Regions from separate parts of the Variovorax sp. PAMC28562 genome, predicted to be linked through region 2. Evidence: predicted binding sites of a transcription regulator. Region 2 holds the regulator's gene; each other region holds the start of a gene.

Region 1 (3,354 bases), 640 kb from region 2:
CGGTCCCGAGCCGCCGCTGAGCGGGCCCGGATGCTGTCGGTCGATTCCCCGGCCGGTGAATCGAGCAGCTCCTTGGCCGATACCGCAGGTACTTCGATATGCAGGTCGATGCGGTCGAGCAGCGGTCCGCTCAGCTTGCCCTGGTAGCGCGCGACCTGGTCGGGCGTGCAGCGGCAGGCTTTCAGCGTGGAGCCGAGGTAGCCGCAAGGGCAGGGGTTCATCGCGGCGATCAGCTGGAAGCGCGCCGGGAATTCAGCGCGCCGGGCCGCGCGTGCAATCGTGATGGTGCCGGTCTCCAGCGGTTCTCGCAACGCTTCAAGCGCCGAGCGCGCGAACTCGGGAAATTCGTCGAGGAACAGCACACCGTGATGCGCCAGCGAAATCTCGCCCGGTCGCGGTGGCGATCCACCGCCCACCAGCGCCACCGCGCTGGAGGTGTGGTGCGGCGCCGAGGTCGGCCGCTGCATCCAGCGCTCGATGGCGAAGCGGCCTCCGAGGCCGGCCACGGCGGCGCTTTCGAGCGCCTCGTCGACCGTCATCGCCGGCAACAATCCGGCAAAGCGTTGCGCCAGCATCGACTTGCCCGAGCCGGGCGGGCCGACCATCAGCAGCGAGTGATTTCCCGCCGCTGCGATCTCAAGGGCCCGCTTGGCGCCGACGTGGCCTTTGACGTCGGATAAATCGGCGTACCGCGGCGGCGCGGCGCTCTCGGCCGGCAGCATGCGCGCCCAGCCGTCGATCGGAGCATCTATTGGTGCGGTCGCGTCGGCTGGCAAAAATTGACGCACCACATCGAGCAGATGCGCCGCGCCATAGACCTCGGTGCCATGCACCAGTGCGGCTTCCCGCGCACTTTCCGTCGGCAACACCAGCTTCGTCGCGACACCGCAGGTGTGCAGCGCGAGTGCCATCGCCAGCGCGCCCCGCACCGGCCTCAACTGGCCTGACAAGGACAACTCACCCGCGAACTCGTGGCCGGCCAGCCGCGCACTGTCGATTTGACCGCTGGCCGCCAGGATGCCGAGCGCGATCGGCAAATCGAGGCGGCCCGAGTCCTTCGGCAGGTCGGCCGGGGCGAGGTTCACGATGATTCGCTTGTTGTTCGGGAAGTCGAGCCCGGCGTTCTGGATCGCGGAGCGAACCCGCTCACGGGCTTCCTTGACCTCCACATCGGCCAGCCCGACCAGCGCAAAGCTGGGCAACCCGTTCGCCAAATGCACCTCGACGGTCACGCTGGCAGCTTCCAGGCCCAGCAAAGCGCGGCTTTGCACCAAAGACAAACTCATTTCACTCCCTTTCCCCAAGATGGTGCACCATCCTTTTGTGGGGTCGTTGCTGCCGGTTGGTGGGCGGCCAACTGACAGAAACAGTTTGATTAACTTTTGCCCGGCAAGCGATTCGGAATCGTTCCCCAGGTTCCCGGCTTGCGTGAACTTTGGCACGCTCCCTGCTTTGAGGTTCGCTCCCATCCATTTAAATAACGCCCCGAGGAGCTACCCGATGATGCACCGTACCGCCGCCAAGACCCTGGTTGTCCTGGCCACCGCTCTGACCGCGACGGGTGCCGCTCTGGCCCAGACGACGCCTGCCGCCGACCCGGCTCCAGCTGCCACGTCCCCCCTGACCGCCAACATCTCGCTGACCACGAACTACAAGTTCCGCGGCCAGGACCAGGACGCCATCGGCCACAACGGTCTGTACAAGAAGCGCGGCGTCAAGCCTGCAGTGCAGGGCGGCTTCGACTACGCCTTCGGCGAAAGCGGCTTCTACGTTGGCAACTGGAATTCCAGCGTCAACTGGCTCTCGGGCAACAGCATCGAGATGGACATCTACGGCGGCTACAAGATGAAGGTCGGCGTGTTCGACCTCGACTTCGGCGTGCTGACCTATGTGTACCCGGGCAACCACCTGGGCAACACCACAGAACTCTACGGCGCTGCCACCTACAGCGACGACGCCCTGGGCGCCTTCACCGCGAAGTACTCGCACACCGTGTCCAAGGACTACTTCGGCTTTGCCGGCGCGGCCAACGGCTCGGGCCTGAAGGGCCGCAACAGCGGCTACCTGAACCTGTCGTACGCCAAGGAAGTGATTCCGCACCTGACGTTGAAGGCCGCGGTCGGCTACACGCGCCTGAGCAGCGACATCCGCAAAAACACGGGCTACAAGAGCTACGTCGACTACAACGTCGGCGCGTCGTGGGACTTTGGCGGTGGCCTGTCGCTGGCCGGCGCGGTGGTCGGTGCCAACAAGAAAGATGCCTACCTGGCGGTCGTGGAACCGGGCTTTGGCCCGATCGGCGTGCAAACTCAGTCGATCAACAAGGCGCAGTTCATTGCTACGCTGACCAAGACGTTCTGAACCTCCAATTAGAAAGCGCGGCGCCTGCCGCCGCGCCCGCCGGTTTTATCTCAAGGAGAACATCATGAAGCTGGTTACAGCCATCATCAAACCATTCAAGCTCGACGAAGTGCGCGAAGCACTGTCGGCCATTGGCGTGCAGGGCATCACCGTGACCGAGGTCAAGGGCTTCGGTCGCCAGAAGGGCCACACCGAGCTCTACCGCGGCGCTGAATACGTTGTCGACTTTCTGCCCAAGGTCAAGATCGAGGCCGCCGTTTCCGACGAGCTGGTCGAGCGCGTGATCGAAGCGGTCGAGGGTGCCGCACGCACCGGAAAGATCGGCGACGGCAAGATTTTTGTCTACAACCTCGAGCAGGTTGTTCGCATCCGCACCGGTGAAACGGGCCGCGAAGCGCTCTGAGATCAAGGCACGAAAGAACAACTGAAATGAAAAAACTGCTCGTCTCCCTCGCGCTCGGCCTGAGCGTGTTTGCCGCTGGCTCTGCGTTTGTCACCTCGGTGCAAGCGCAGACCCCGGCGCCTGCCGCCGAAGCGGCTGCGCCCGCGGCCAGCGCTGCGCCAGCGGCTCCGGCACCTGCCGCTGCAGCAGCTGCGACTCCGGCAGCCGACGCTGCTGCAGCGCCTGCCGCTGCCGCCCCTGTCATCAAGTTCGACAAGGGCGATGTCAGCTGGATGATGGTGTCCACGCTGCTCGTCATCTTGATGACCGTGCCGGGCCTGGCGCTGTTCTACGGCGGCCTGGTCCGCAGCAAGAACATGCTGTCGGTGCTGATGCAGGTCATGGTCACGTTCTCGCTGATCGTGCTGCTCTGGCTCATCTACGGCTACAGCCTCGCCTTCACGGAAGGCAACGCCTTCGTAGGCGGGTTCGACCGGCTCTTCATGAAGGGGATTTTCGACCCGGCCACCGGCGTGTTCGCACCCGGCGCAACCTTCAGCAAGGGCGTCTATATCCCTGAACTGCTGTTCGCCGCCTTCCAGGCCACGTTC
Region 2 (3,354 bases):
CGTCGGCGAAAGCGCCGCCGTGGTGCAAGGCTCCGTCGATGCGCTGTCACGGGCACAGCAGGCGCTCGAAGGCTTGACCAACCAGCTGCTCGAAATCGGTCGCATCGAGGCCGCTGCCGACCCGTTCACGTTGACCGCGGTCGCCCTCGCACCGCTGCTGAACGAGTTCGCACGGCAGGCCGGCAGCGGCCGGGTGCGGGTGCGTTGCCCGGCCGAAGCCATCGTGTGGACCGACACGGTGGCGCTGCGCCGCATCGTCGCCAATCTGGTCGACAACGCTGTCAAGTTCGCACCCAATGGCCGCGTGTTGCTGGCCTGTCGGCGCCGGCCGGGCGGCTGGCGCATCGAGGTGCGCGACAGCGGCATCGGCATTGCGCACGAAGCGCAGGAGCGGGTGTTCGGCGACTTCGAGCAGGTCGGGAACGTGGAGCGCAATCTACAGCGTGGGCACGGCCTGGGGCTGGCCATCGTGCGGCGCCTGGCGATGCGGCTGGGGGTCCAGATCACGCTGCGGTCGCTGCCGGGACGCGGCTCGGTGTTCGGCTTCACGCTGCCATCGGCCCCTCGCGATGGGCACCCCGACCTCACGGCACGCGCCGCGACCGCGGCGGCGACCAGCACCGCTGCGCTCGACGCCATGCCGCTCGCGCCCGGCTTGGCGGTGCTGGTGGTCGAAGACAACGCCGTGGTGGCCGACAGCCTCGCGGCCCTGCTGCGCCAATGGCAGGCGCTGCCACGCATCTACGAGAGCGCGGCCGAGGCGCTGGCGCTCGCCGACCTGCAGGCCATCGACGTCGCGCTGTGCGACATCCGCTTGCCGGGCAAGCTCGACGGCATCGACCTGGCGCGACGCCTGCAACTGCAAAAGCCGTCGCTCACGATCGCGCTGATCTCGGCCGATATCGATGAAGCGACGCTGCACCTGGCCCGCGAGCGTGGCTGGCATGCGTTGCGCAAGCCGGTGCAGCCGGCAGAGCTGCGCGGGATTTTGTTGCAGGCGCGGCGGTAAACCGACGCCTTAAAGGGCCTTGCGCAGATTCGCCGGTGCGATGCGCAGCGCTTCGCGGTATTTGGCGACGGTGCGCCGCGCACATTCGATCCCCTGCTCTTTCAGCATGTCGGAAATCTGGCTGTCCGACAGCGGCTTCTTGATGCTCTCCGCGCTCACGAGTTGCTTGATGAGCGCTCGCACTGCCGTGCTGGATGCATTGCCGCCGGTTTCGGTGCCGAGTGCCGAGCCGAAGAAGTACTTGAGCTCGACCGTGCCGTAAGGCGTCGACATGTACTTGGCCGTGGTCACGCGGCTGATGGTCGACTCGTGCAAGCCCAACTCGTCGGCGATCTCACGCAGCACCAACGGGCGCATGGCGAGTTCTCCGTGCACGAAAAAGCTTTTCTGCCGCTCGACGATGGCGTTGCTCACCCGCAGGATGGTGTCGAAGCGTTGCTGGATGTTCTTGATGAACCAGCGCGCCTCCTGCAGCCGCTGCGACAGCGCCTGGCTGCCCTCGCCCTTGTGCGCCTTGAGCGCGCCGGCGTAGATGTCGTGCACGCGCAGACGCGGCATCACGTCGGGGTTGAGCATCACGCGGAACTTGAGCGTCGCGCCGCGACCGGTGCGGGTGACGATCACGTCGGGCACCACGATGTTGCGTTCGACATCGACGAAGCGGCGACCCGGCTTGGGCTCCAGCTTGGCAATCATCTGCAGCGCGCTGCGCACTTCTTCTTCGTTGCTGCGTGCGAGCGTGGCCAAGCGTTTGAAGTCGCGCCGCGCGAGCAGTTCCATCGGCTGCTTGCAGATCAGGATCGCAGTCTTGCGGATCTGCTTTTCTTCGACGGTCTCGTTCTCATGGGCGAGCGCCTTCAGCTGGATCGCCAGGCATTCGCCGAGATCGCGTGCGCCGACGCCGACCGGCTCCAGGCTCTGCAACAGGCCAAGCGCCACCTGGAAGTGGTGGACGAGGCCGTCGAACTGGTCGTTGTCATCGCCTGCGAGGCCTGATGCCAGCGCTGGCAACGAGTCTTCGAGGTAGCCGTCGTCATTCAACGATTCGATCAAAAAACGCAACGCGGCCTGGTCGTTTTCGTTCAGCCGCAGGCTCAGCGCCTGTCGGTGCAGGAAGGATTGCAGCGACTCCTGGCTGCGCGCGAGCTCGGTGGCGTCGGTGCGCTCGCTGCCGTCGTTCGGACCCAGGTTGTTGCTGCTGGCGGGCGCCTCGCCGCCCCATTCGCCATCGTCCGGCGTCATCTCGACCGTGCCATCGCCGCCCCAGTCGGGCTCCTGGTCGGACATCTCGCTGGCCGGCGCTTCGGTCTCGCTGGCGGTCGTGGTGGTGCTCGCGCCGTCGGCGTTGGTCGCCAGCGCGCTCGGCGCGAACTCGCCGTCGCTCTCGCTCTGGCGGTCGCTGTCGTGCTCTTCACGCGGCGCCGGCGCGTCGGACACGTCGATGCCGAACTCTTCGCGTGCTGCTTCTTCGGCCGTGCGCTCCAGGAACGGGTTGTCGTCGAGCATCTGCTCGACTTCCTGGCTCAACTCGAGCGTGGACAACTGCAAAAGCCGGATCGACTGCTGCAGTTGCGGCGTGAGCGCGAGGTGCTGCGATACGCGCAGCGACAGGCCTTGCTTCATCCTGCGCGCTCTACATCCGGAAGTGTTCGCCGAGGTAGACGCGTCGTACCTCGGCGTTGTCGACGATCTCCGAAGGCGTGCCCTGTGCCAGAACTTGCCCGTCGCTGATGATGAAAGCGTGATCGCAGATGCCCAGCGTTTCACGCACGTTGTGGTCGGTGATCAGCACGCCGATGCCGCGCTCTTTGAGAAAGCTGATGATTCGCTGGATTTCGATAACGGCAATCGGGTCGATGCCCGCGAAGGGTTCATCCAGCAGGATGAAGCGCGGCTGCGTGGCGAGCGCACGGGCGATTTCGACCCGCCGCCGTTCGCCGCCCGACAGCGACAACGCCGGCGAGTTGCGCAAATGTTCGACGCGCAGATCGTTCAGCAGCTCGCTCAGCCGCTCTTCCATCCGTGCCTTCGATATCGGGACCGACTTGCCGGACTCGTCGGTGTCTAGCTGCAGCTCGAGCACGGCCCGCACGTTCTCTTCGACCGTGAGCTTCCGGAAAATCGACGCCTCCTGCGGCAGGTAGCTCAGACCCATGCGCGCGCGCTTGTGGATCGGCATGTGCGCGATAGGCTCGCCGTCGATGGTGATCTCGCCCGCATCAGCGCGAACCAGTCCGACGATCATGTAGAACGACGTCGTTTTTCCGGCGCCGTTCGGGCCCAGCAGCCCGACCACCTCGCCCTTTTGCACGCCGAGCGACACATCCTTGACGACCGTTCGGCTG
Region 3 (3,354 bases), 370 kb from region 2:
ATCGTCGCGGTGGTCGGGTTGTTGAGGGTCGGGTTGACGTAGAGCGCCTTGGGCTTGAGCGTTTTGCAGGCGTGCTCGAAGGCATCGCCCATCGGGCCTTCTTCGTCGAGCTGCAGCGCATGCAGCTGGATGCCCAACTGCGTCGAGATCGCCTTCACGCCCGGATAGGTCAGCGCCTCGACGCAGATCAGTTCGCCCGGTCGTGCGAGTTGCGAGAACACCGCCGCCAGCACGCTGTGGATGCCGGGGCATACCAGCATCTGGTCGAGCCGGCAATCGGGTACGCGCGGCCGCAGCCACTGCATGCCGGCCTCGCGGTCGCGCACGGAGCCGCCGAAGTCCTGGTAGCGCAGCAGATCCCACAGGTCGGAATCGGCCATCACGCGAGCGGCGCTCTCATGCATGCGTCCGAGCAGGCCGGCGTCCTGCGGCTCGGGCGGCAGGTTCATCGTCATCTCGGCACCGCTGCCGCCGCGCAAGGGCAGCGCGGGGCTGCTGCCGCGTATGAAGCTGCCGGTGCCCGAGCGCGAGTCGATGAGGCCGCGCTTGCGCGCCTCCGCGTAGCCGCGCGCCACCGTCGTGTAGTTGAGCCGCAAATCGACCGCGAGGTCGCGCAGCGTGGGGAGCTGGTCGCGCGCCGTCAGCCGGCCTGTGCGGATGTCGTCGGCAATCAGATCGGCGAGCAACAGGTAGGCGGGCTTGCTGCTCGTGTCGAGCTTGCGCTGCCAATGATGCGAGAGTTTGGTCATGTGTTGCTCATGGCGGGTTCACTGTGAGTTGATCGCATCCATTGATCGCATCGGATGCGATCGGTGATTGCGATTGGTGAACGCAGGTTCCGTGCCGACCAAAACGAGCCGTATGGAGCGCAGGCGAGCGATCAATGCCTCGAACGTGTGCATTCAAGTCCATTGATCGGGTGCATTGATCGCATCGAAAGCGCATCAACGGTGTGCATGGCGAGGCCTCGAAGGCTGTCTGCAGGGCGCACCCAGCCATTGAAAAGAGCGCCTGAAATTCTTTCGAGGTCCCGGATGGCGCACTGCGATTGATTGATTGCAGGTTGATCGCATCCACACGGGTTTCGAGTGGCACAAAGCGTGCGAATTCGAAGGGCGAGCAGCACATCGTCCCTCTCGTTTTTTAGTCCACTTTTCAACCGGAACACACCATGCCCAAAGTCACCAAAGCACCGAACGTCACTGGCGATCACCTTGTCGACTACGAAGAAAAAGTCTTCGAAGACGTCAAGGCCGAACCGGGCGAGAAGGCCCTGGTCACCTTCCACACCGTCGCCTTCGAAGGCTCGATCGGTTTCGTCAATCTGCTGCAGGCCACACGGCTGAAGCGCAAGGGTTTCGACACCACCATCCTGCTGTACGGCCCCGGCGTCACGCTCGGCGTGCAGCGCGGTTTCCCGACGCTGGGCGACGAGGCTTTCCCCGGTCATCAGAACTTCAACAAGCAGATCACCAAGTTCATGGAAGAGGGCGGCAAGGTCTACGCCTGCCGCTTTGCGCTGCAGGCCCTGTACGGCCATGGCGAAGGCTCGCTGATTCCGGGCATCGTGCCGATCAGCCCGCTCGACGTGCTCGACATCGTGCTGCTGCACCGCAAGGCCAACGCCTTCATCCTCGACACCTGGACCCTGTAAGCGTCGCGCTGCCATGACATCGCCACGCATCGTCCGCGCCGCAGCGGTACAGATATCGCCCGACTTCGAGAGCCATGACGGCACCCTGAACAAGGTGTGCGAGGCGATCGACGAGGCCGCGGGCAAGGGCGTGCAGCTGATGGTCTTTCCGGAGACCTTCGTGCCGTACTACCCGTACTTCTCCTTCGTGCAGCCACCGGTGCAGCAGGGGCCGGCGCACATCCGGCTGATGGAGCGGTCGGTGGTGGTGCCGGGCCCGGTCACGCTGGCCGTGGCGGAGCGGGCGCGGGCGCGCGGCGTGGTAGTGGTGCTCGGCGTCAACGAGCGTGACCATGGCAGCCTCTACAACACGCAACTGGTGTTCGACGCCGACGGCACGCTCGCGCTCAAGCGCCGCAAGATCACGCCGACGTACCACGAGCGAATGATCTGGGGCCAGGGCGATGCGGCCGGCCTCAAGGTGGTCGACACCGCCGTCGGCCGCGTCGGCGCGCTGGCCTGCTGGGAGCACTACAACCCGTTGGCTCGCTATGCGCTGATGGCGCAGCACGAAGAAATCCATTGCGCGCAGTTCCCCGGCTCCTTGGTCGGGCCGATCTTCGCGGAGCAGATGGAAGTGACCATCCGCCATCACGCGCTCGAGTCGGGTTGCTTCGTGGTGAACGCGACCGGCTGGCTGACCGATGAACAGATCGTCGCGATCACGCCCGACACCGGTTTGCAAAAGGCGCTGCGCGGCGGTTGCCACACGGCCATCGTCTCGCCCGAAGGCAAGCACCTCGCAGCGCCGCTGACCGACGGCGAAGGCATGGTCATCGCCGACCTCGACATGGCGCTGATCACCAAGCGCAAACGAATGATGGATTCGGTCGGTCACTACGCGCGGCCCGAACTGCTGAGCCTGGCGATCAACGAGCGTCCTGCCACGACCACGTTCGCCATGCCGGCCGCCGCCGAGCTTTCCAACGGTTCTTTCGGTTCTTCTTCTTCCACCGGACATCGCCATGACTACACCGACCGCAACGCCAACCTCTCCGTCGAGCCGGCAACTGATGACCGAGTTGCAGTCCTTCGGGTTGCGGCTGGTTGATCCTTCGGCCGGCGCGGCCAGCCGCCGCGGCGGTGCCGGCCCATCGGACCACAAGGCCGTCACGGTGGACGGTCACACGATCATGGTGCCGGTGCATACGTCGACCGCGTGGAACTCGCCCTTCACCGCGCAGGCACCCGACGCGCAGGGTATGAGCACCATCACGCGCGGTGCGATTCCCATCGCGAGCATCAGCTTCCCGAAGCAACCACGCTTCTATTCGATGCAGACTTTCGACGGCGTGCCCTACTCGCACATCGCGACGCTGCATGGCTCCGACGTCCTTGCGACAACGGTGCTGCAGACCTGCATCCGCTACGAGAGCCGCAAGAAGACCTGCAAGTTCTGCGCGATCGGGCAGTCGCTGGCAGCCGGTCGCACGGTGGCGCGCAAGACACCCGAGCAGCTGGCCGAAGTGGCGCGCGCCGCGGTGCTGCTCGACGGCGTCAAGCACATGGTGCTGACGACGGGCACGCCCAATGCGACCGACCGCGGTGCGGCCATCCTGTGCGAGAGCGCATTCGCGATCAAGGCCGCGGTCGACATTCCGATCCAGGGTCAGTGCGAACCGCCGGACGACGACCAGTGGTTCCACCGCATGAAGGCGGCT
Region 4 (3,354 bases), 1.5 Mb from region 2:
GTCCGCACTTCGAACGGCTGCGTTGTGTGTCGGCCGCTCGGGGTCGACGCCATAGTTGTCGCGGCTCATTGCGCGAGCCCCCGACCTTTGGCCTGCTTCAGCTCATCGGCATTGGGCACATGGCCTGGTGTGAAGTAGCCGGCGGCTTTCTTGGCGTCCATCTCGACCTTCGCGTCGGCCGGGATCAGGTCGTCCGGAATGTTGACTCGCTCGCCGATCTCGATGCCGGAGCCGGTGATGGCGTCGTACTTGAGATTGCTCATCGAAACCAGCCGGTGAATCTTCCGGATGCCGAGCCAGTGGAAGACATCGGGCATCAGCTCCTGAAAGCGCATGTCCTGTACGCCGGCCACGCATTCCGTCCGCGCGAAATACTGGTCTGCCGTGTCGCCGCCGACCTGGCGCTTGCGCGCGTTGTAGACCAAGAACTTGGTGACCTCGCCCAATGCCCGGCCCTCCTTGCGTGAGTACGCCACCAGCCCGACGCCGCCCCGTTGCGCGCCCTGAATGCATTCCTCGATGGCATGGGTCAAATACGGTCGGCAGGTGCAGATGTCGGAGCCGAACACGTCGGAGCCGTTGCACTCGTCGTGGATGCGCGCGGTGAGTTCGACCTCCGGATTCGCCAGGTCGCGCGGGTTGCCGAAGATGTAGAGCGTCTGTCCGCCGATGGGTGGCAAGAACACTTCAAGATCGGAGCGCGTGACCAGCTCGGGGTACATGCCGCCGGTCTCTTCGAACAGCGTGCGGCGCAGATCGGTTTCGCTGCAACCGAAGCGCCTGGCAACGTCTGGCAAAAACCAGACGGGCTCGATCGCCGCCTTGGTCACCATCGCGGCACCGCCGGCGGTCAGGAACTTGCCGTCGGCCTTGAGGCGTCCGCTTTGCAGCGCCTCGATTACCTCCGGCAGGATGACGTGGGCCTGCGTGATCGCGATGGTCGGACGAATGTCGTAGCCGGCCGCGAGCTCGCCCGAAAACACATCGGCCACCAGCGCGCCCCAAGGGTCAAGCGAGACGATCTTGCCGGGCTCGCTCCACTGCGGGTAGGGGCCGATGAGGTCTGTCGGCGCGGTGTTGGTCAGGTCGGCGCGATGCTCGCGCTTGAGTGCGCCGGCCGCGACGGCGAGCGCGCGATACACGCTGTACGAGCCGCTGTGGGTGCCGATGACGTTGCGGTGCGCGCGCGAGGTCGTGGTGCCGACGACCGGACCGCGTTCGGCCGCGCTGGCCGCTGCCCAATGGATGGGCAGCGCGCCGAAGCCGCCACTGTGCGAGGTGAGCCGGATGTGGCGTTGAGCTGGTGCTGCAGGGACGGCCGGCAGCGGTGAGGGCAAGGCGCCGCCAACGGGGATGTCGACGGAAACTGCAATGTCGGGCGAAAGAGAAAACATCAGCGACGGAGGACCGGAAACAGCGGACGCAGCGGGAACAAGAGAAGGAATCGAAACGGCATCAACAGACATTGCAAGCCCTCAAAAACATCAATGTAGCGACCCCCTTGTGAACTGGCAAGCCAGCGCACGGCACAATTCTTAGACCTCTTTTTTCGCCAGTGCCGTAACCGTTCCACCCCATGCCACGAATAACAAGGGACAGCGCGACGGGTGTGCGCGGCGCCAATGCCGGCGAAACGGTCGAGACCGTCCTTCGTGACTTGTTCCTTCGTGGACTTGCCGGAGACGCCGCGGCGTACCACGCGTTCCTGTCGAAACTCGGCGCGCACCTTCGCGCGTTTTTGGGCAAGCGCCTGTTCGGCTGGCCCGATGAGGTCGAAGACCTCGTACAGGAATGCCTGCTCGCAATGCACAACCAGCGTCACACGTACCAGTCCGACCAGCCCCTGACGGCCTGGGTTCACGCCATTGCCCGCTACAAGATGATCGACTTGCTGCGCGCCAAGTCGGGCCGCGAGGCCTTGCACGTTCCGCTCGACGACGAGATCGAGGTGTTCGCAGCCTCGGCCACCGATGCCAGCGATGCCCGGCGCGACCTCGGCGGCCTGCTCGCCACGCTGCCCGACCGGCAACGCCTGCCGATCGTCCACGTCAAGCTCGAAGGGCTGTCGGTCGCCGAGACCTCGCGGCTCATCGGCATGTCGGAGTCGGCCGTCAAGGTCAACGTGCACCGCGGCCTGAAGGCGCTGGCTGCACGATTCAGGAGCGCGCCATGAAGACCGACGATCTCGTGACGATGCTCGCCAATGGCGTGGCGCCCGTGCCACGGCATGCGGCGTCGCGGCGCATGACCTGGGCGGTGGCCGTCGGCTTGCCGCTGTCGCTGGTGATCCTGTTTGCCGAATACGGCCTCCGGCGTGATCTTGTCGAGGTCATGTTCTGGCCGATGTTCTGGTTCAAGCTGCTTTTCCCGGCCTGCATCGCTGTCGCCGGTTTCGTGATGCTGCAGAGGCTGGCGCGGCCCGGCGTTCCGGTGGGGAGTGCCTGGTGGGCTGCGGTGCTCCCGGCGGTGGGTGTGTGGCTGCTGGCGACCGTCGCCTGGCTTGGCGCGCCCGCCGATGCACGCATGCCGATGCTGATGGGGCAGACCTGGAAGACCTGCGCATTGAGCATCTGTCTGATCGGCTTGCCGGTGTTCGTCGCGGCGATCGTCGCGCTGCGAAGCCTGGCGCCGACCCGCCCTGCGCTTGCGGGCGCCGCAGCCGGTGCACTGGCGGGTGGCATCGGCGGCAGCGTCTATGCGCTGCACTGCATGGAGCTGGCCGCGCCGTTCCTGGCGGTCTGGTACGTGGGCGGTATCGTCCTGGCGATTGCGATCGGGGCTGTCGCGGGGCCGCGCTTGCTGCGCTGGTGATGCTGCAGGAGTTGGTGGGGGGCGGGAGGAGTACAAAAGATGAGTTGGTGAAAATGAGCCACAGATCGACAGGGAACAAGAGCTGATGCGAATTCTTCACACCTCCGACTGGCATCTGGGCCAGCATTTCATGGGCAAGAGCCGCCAGGCCGAGCATCAATGCCTGATCGACTGGCTGCTGCTTCAAGTCGATGAGCATGCGGTGGATGCGGTGCTCATCGCCGGCGACATCTTTGACACCGGATCTCCCCCAAGTTATGCGCGCGAGCTGTACAGCCAATTGGTGGTTCGACTGCACGGCGCAGGTGTTGCGCTGCTGCTGCTCGGGGGCAACCATGATTCGGTTGCGACACTGGGCGAAAGCCGCGGATTGCTCGCCTGCCTGAGCTCCACCGTGGTCGCGACGGTGGACGATCCCGCAAGCCAAGTCGTCGTGCTGCCGCTGCGGGGCGGAAAGGGTGAGCCGGGCGGCATCGTCTGTGCGATTCCCTTCATACGCCCGCGCGACGTATTGCAGAGCCAGGCCGGGCAGAGCGCCGACGA

What was found. The regulator sigma-54, encoded in region 2, starts transcription at its own class of promoters, with help from an activator protein. The targets are predictions, from matches to a motif close to TGGCANGNAANCTGCTTT.
Region 1: H7F36_RS06400 (TorF family putative porin) is a predicted target of sigma-54. The motif match lies at 1,437-1,454, and genes of this name have one in related genera.
Region 3: H7F36_RS01735 (MSMEG_0572/Sll0783 family nitrogen starvation response protein) is a predicted target of sigma-54. The motif match lies at 1,090-1,107, and genes of this name have one in related genera.
Region 4: H7F36_RS18420 (GTP cyclohydrolase II) is a predicted target of sigma-54. The motif match lies at 1,555-1,572, and genes of this name have one in related genera.

Annotation. Positions count from the first base shown of each region.
Region 1 covers NZ_CP060296.1:1,355,257-1,358,610, forward strand. Annotated here, with positions in the region: gene H7F36_RS06395 (YifB family Mg chelatase-like AAA ATPase) at 1-1,286, opposite strand, end outside; gene H7F36_RS06400 (TorF family putative porin) at 1,501-2,361, shown strand; gene glnK (P-II family nitrogen regulator) at 2,426-2,764, shown strand; gene H7F36_RS06410 (ammonium transporter) at 2,791-3,354, shown strand, end outside.
Region 2 covers NZ_CP060296.1:718,275-721,628, forward strand. Annotated here, with positions in the region: gene H7F36_RS03480 (hybrid sensor histidine kinase/response regulator) at 1-1,009, shown strand, start outside; gene H7F36_RS03485 (RNA polymerase factor sigma-54) at 1,019-2,632, opposite strand; gene lptB (LPS export ABC transporter ATP-binding protein) at 2,643-3,354, opposite strand, start outside.
Region 3 covers NZ_CP060296.1:347,504-350,857, reverse strand. Annotated here, with positions in the region: gene H7F36_RS01740 (PLP-dependent aminotransferase family protein) at 1-749, opposite strand, end outside; gene H7F36_RS01735 (MSMEG_0572/Sll0783 family nitrogen starvation response protein) at 1,172-1,654, shown strand; gene H7F36_RS01730 (Nit6803 family nitrilase) at 1,668-2,744, shown strand; gene H7F36_RS01725 (MSMEG_0568 family radical SAM protein) at 2,707-3,354, shown strand, end outside.
Region 4 covers NZ_CP060296.1:3,922,095-3,925,448, reverse strand. Annotated here, with positions in the region: gene H7F36_RS18425 (URC4/urg3 family protein) at 1-69, opposite strand, end outside; gene H7F36_RS18420 (GTP cyclohydrolase II) at 66-1,466, opposite strand; gene H7F36_RS18415 (sigma-70 family RNA polymerase sigma factor) at 1,577-2,173, shown strand; gene H7F36_RS18410 (DUF1109 domain-containing protein) at 2,170-2,811, shown strand; gene sbcD (exonuclease subunit SbcD) at 2,897-3,354, shown strand, end outside.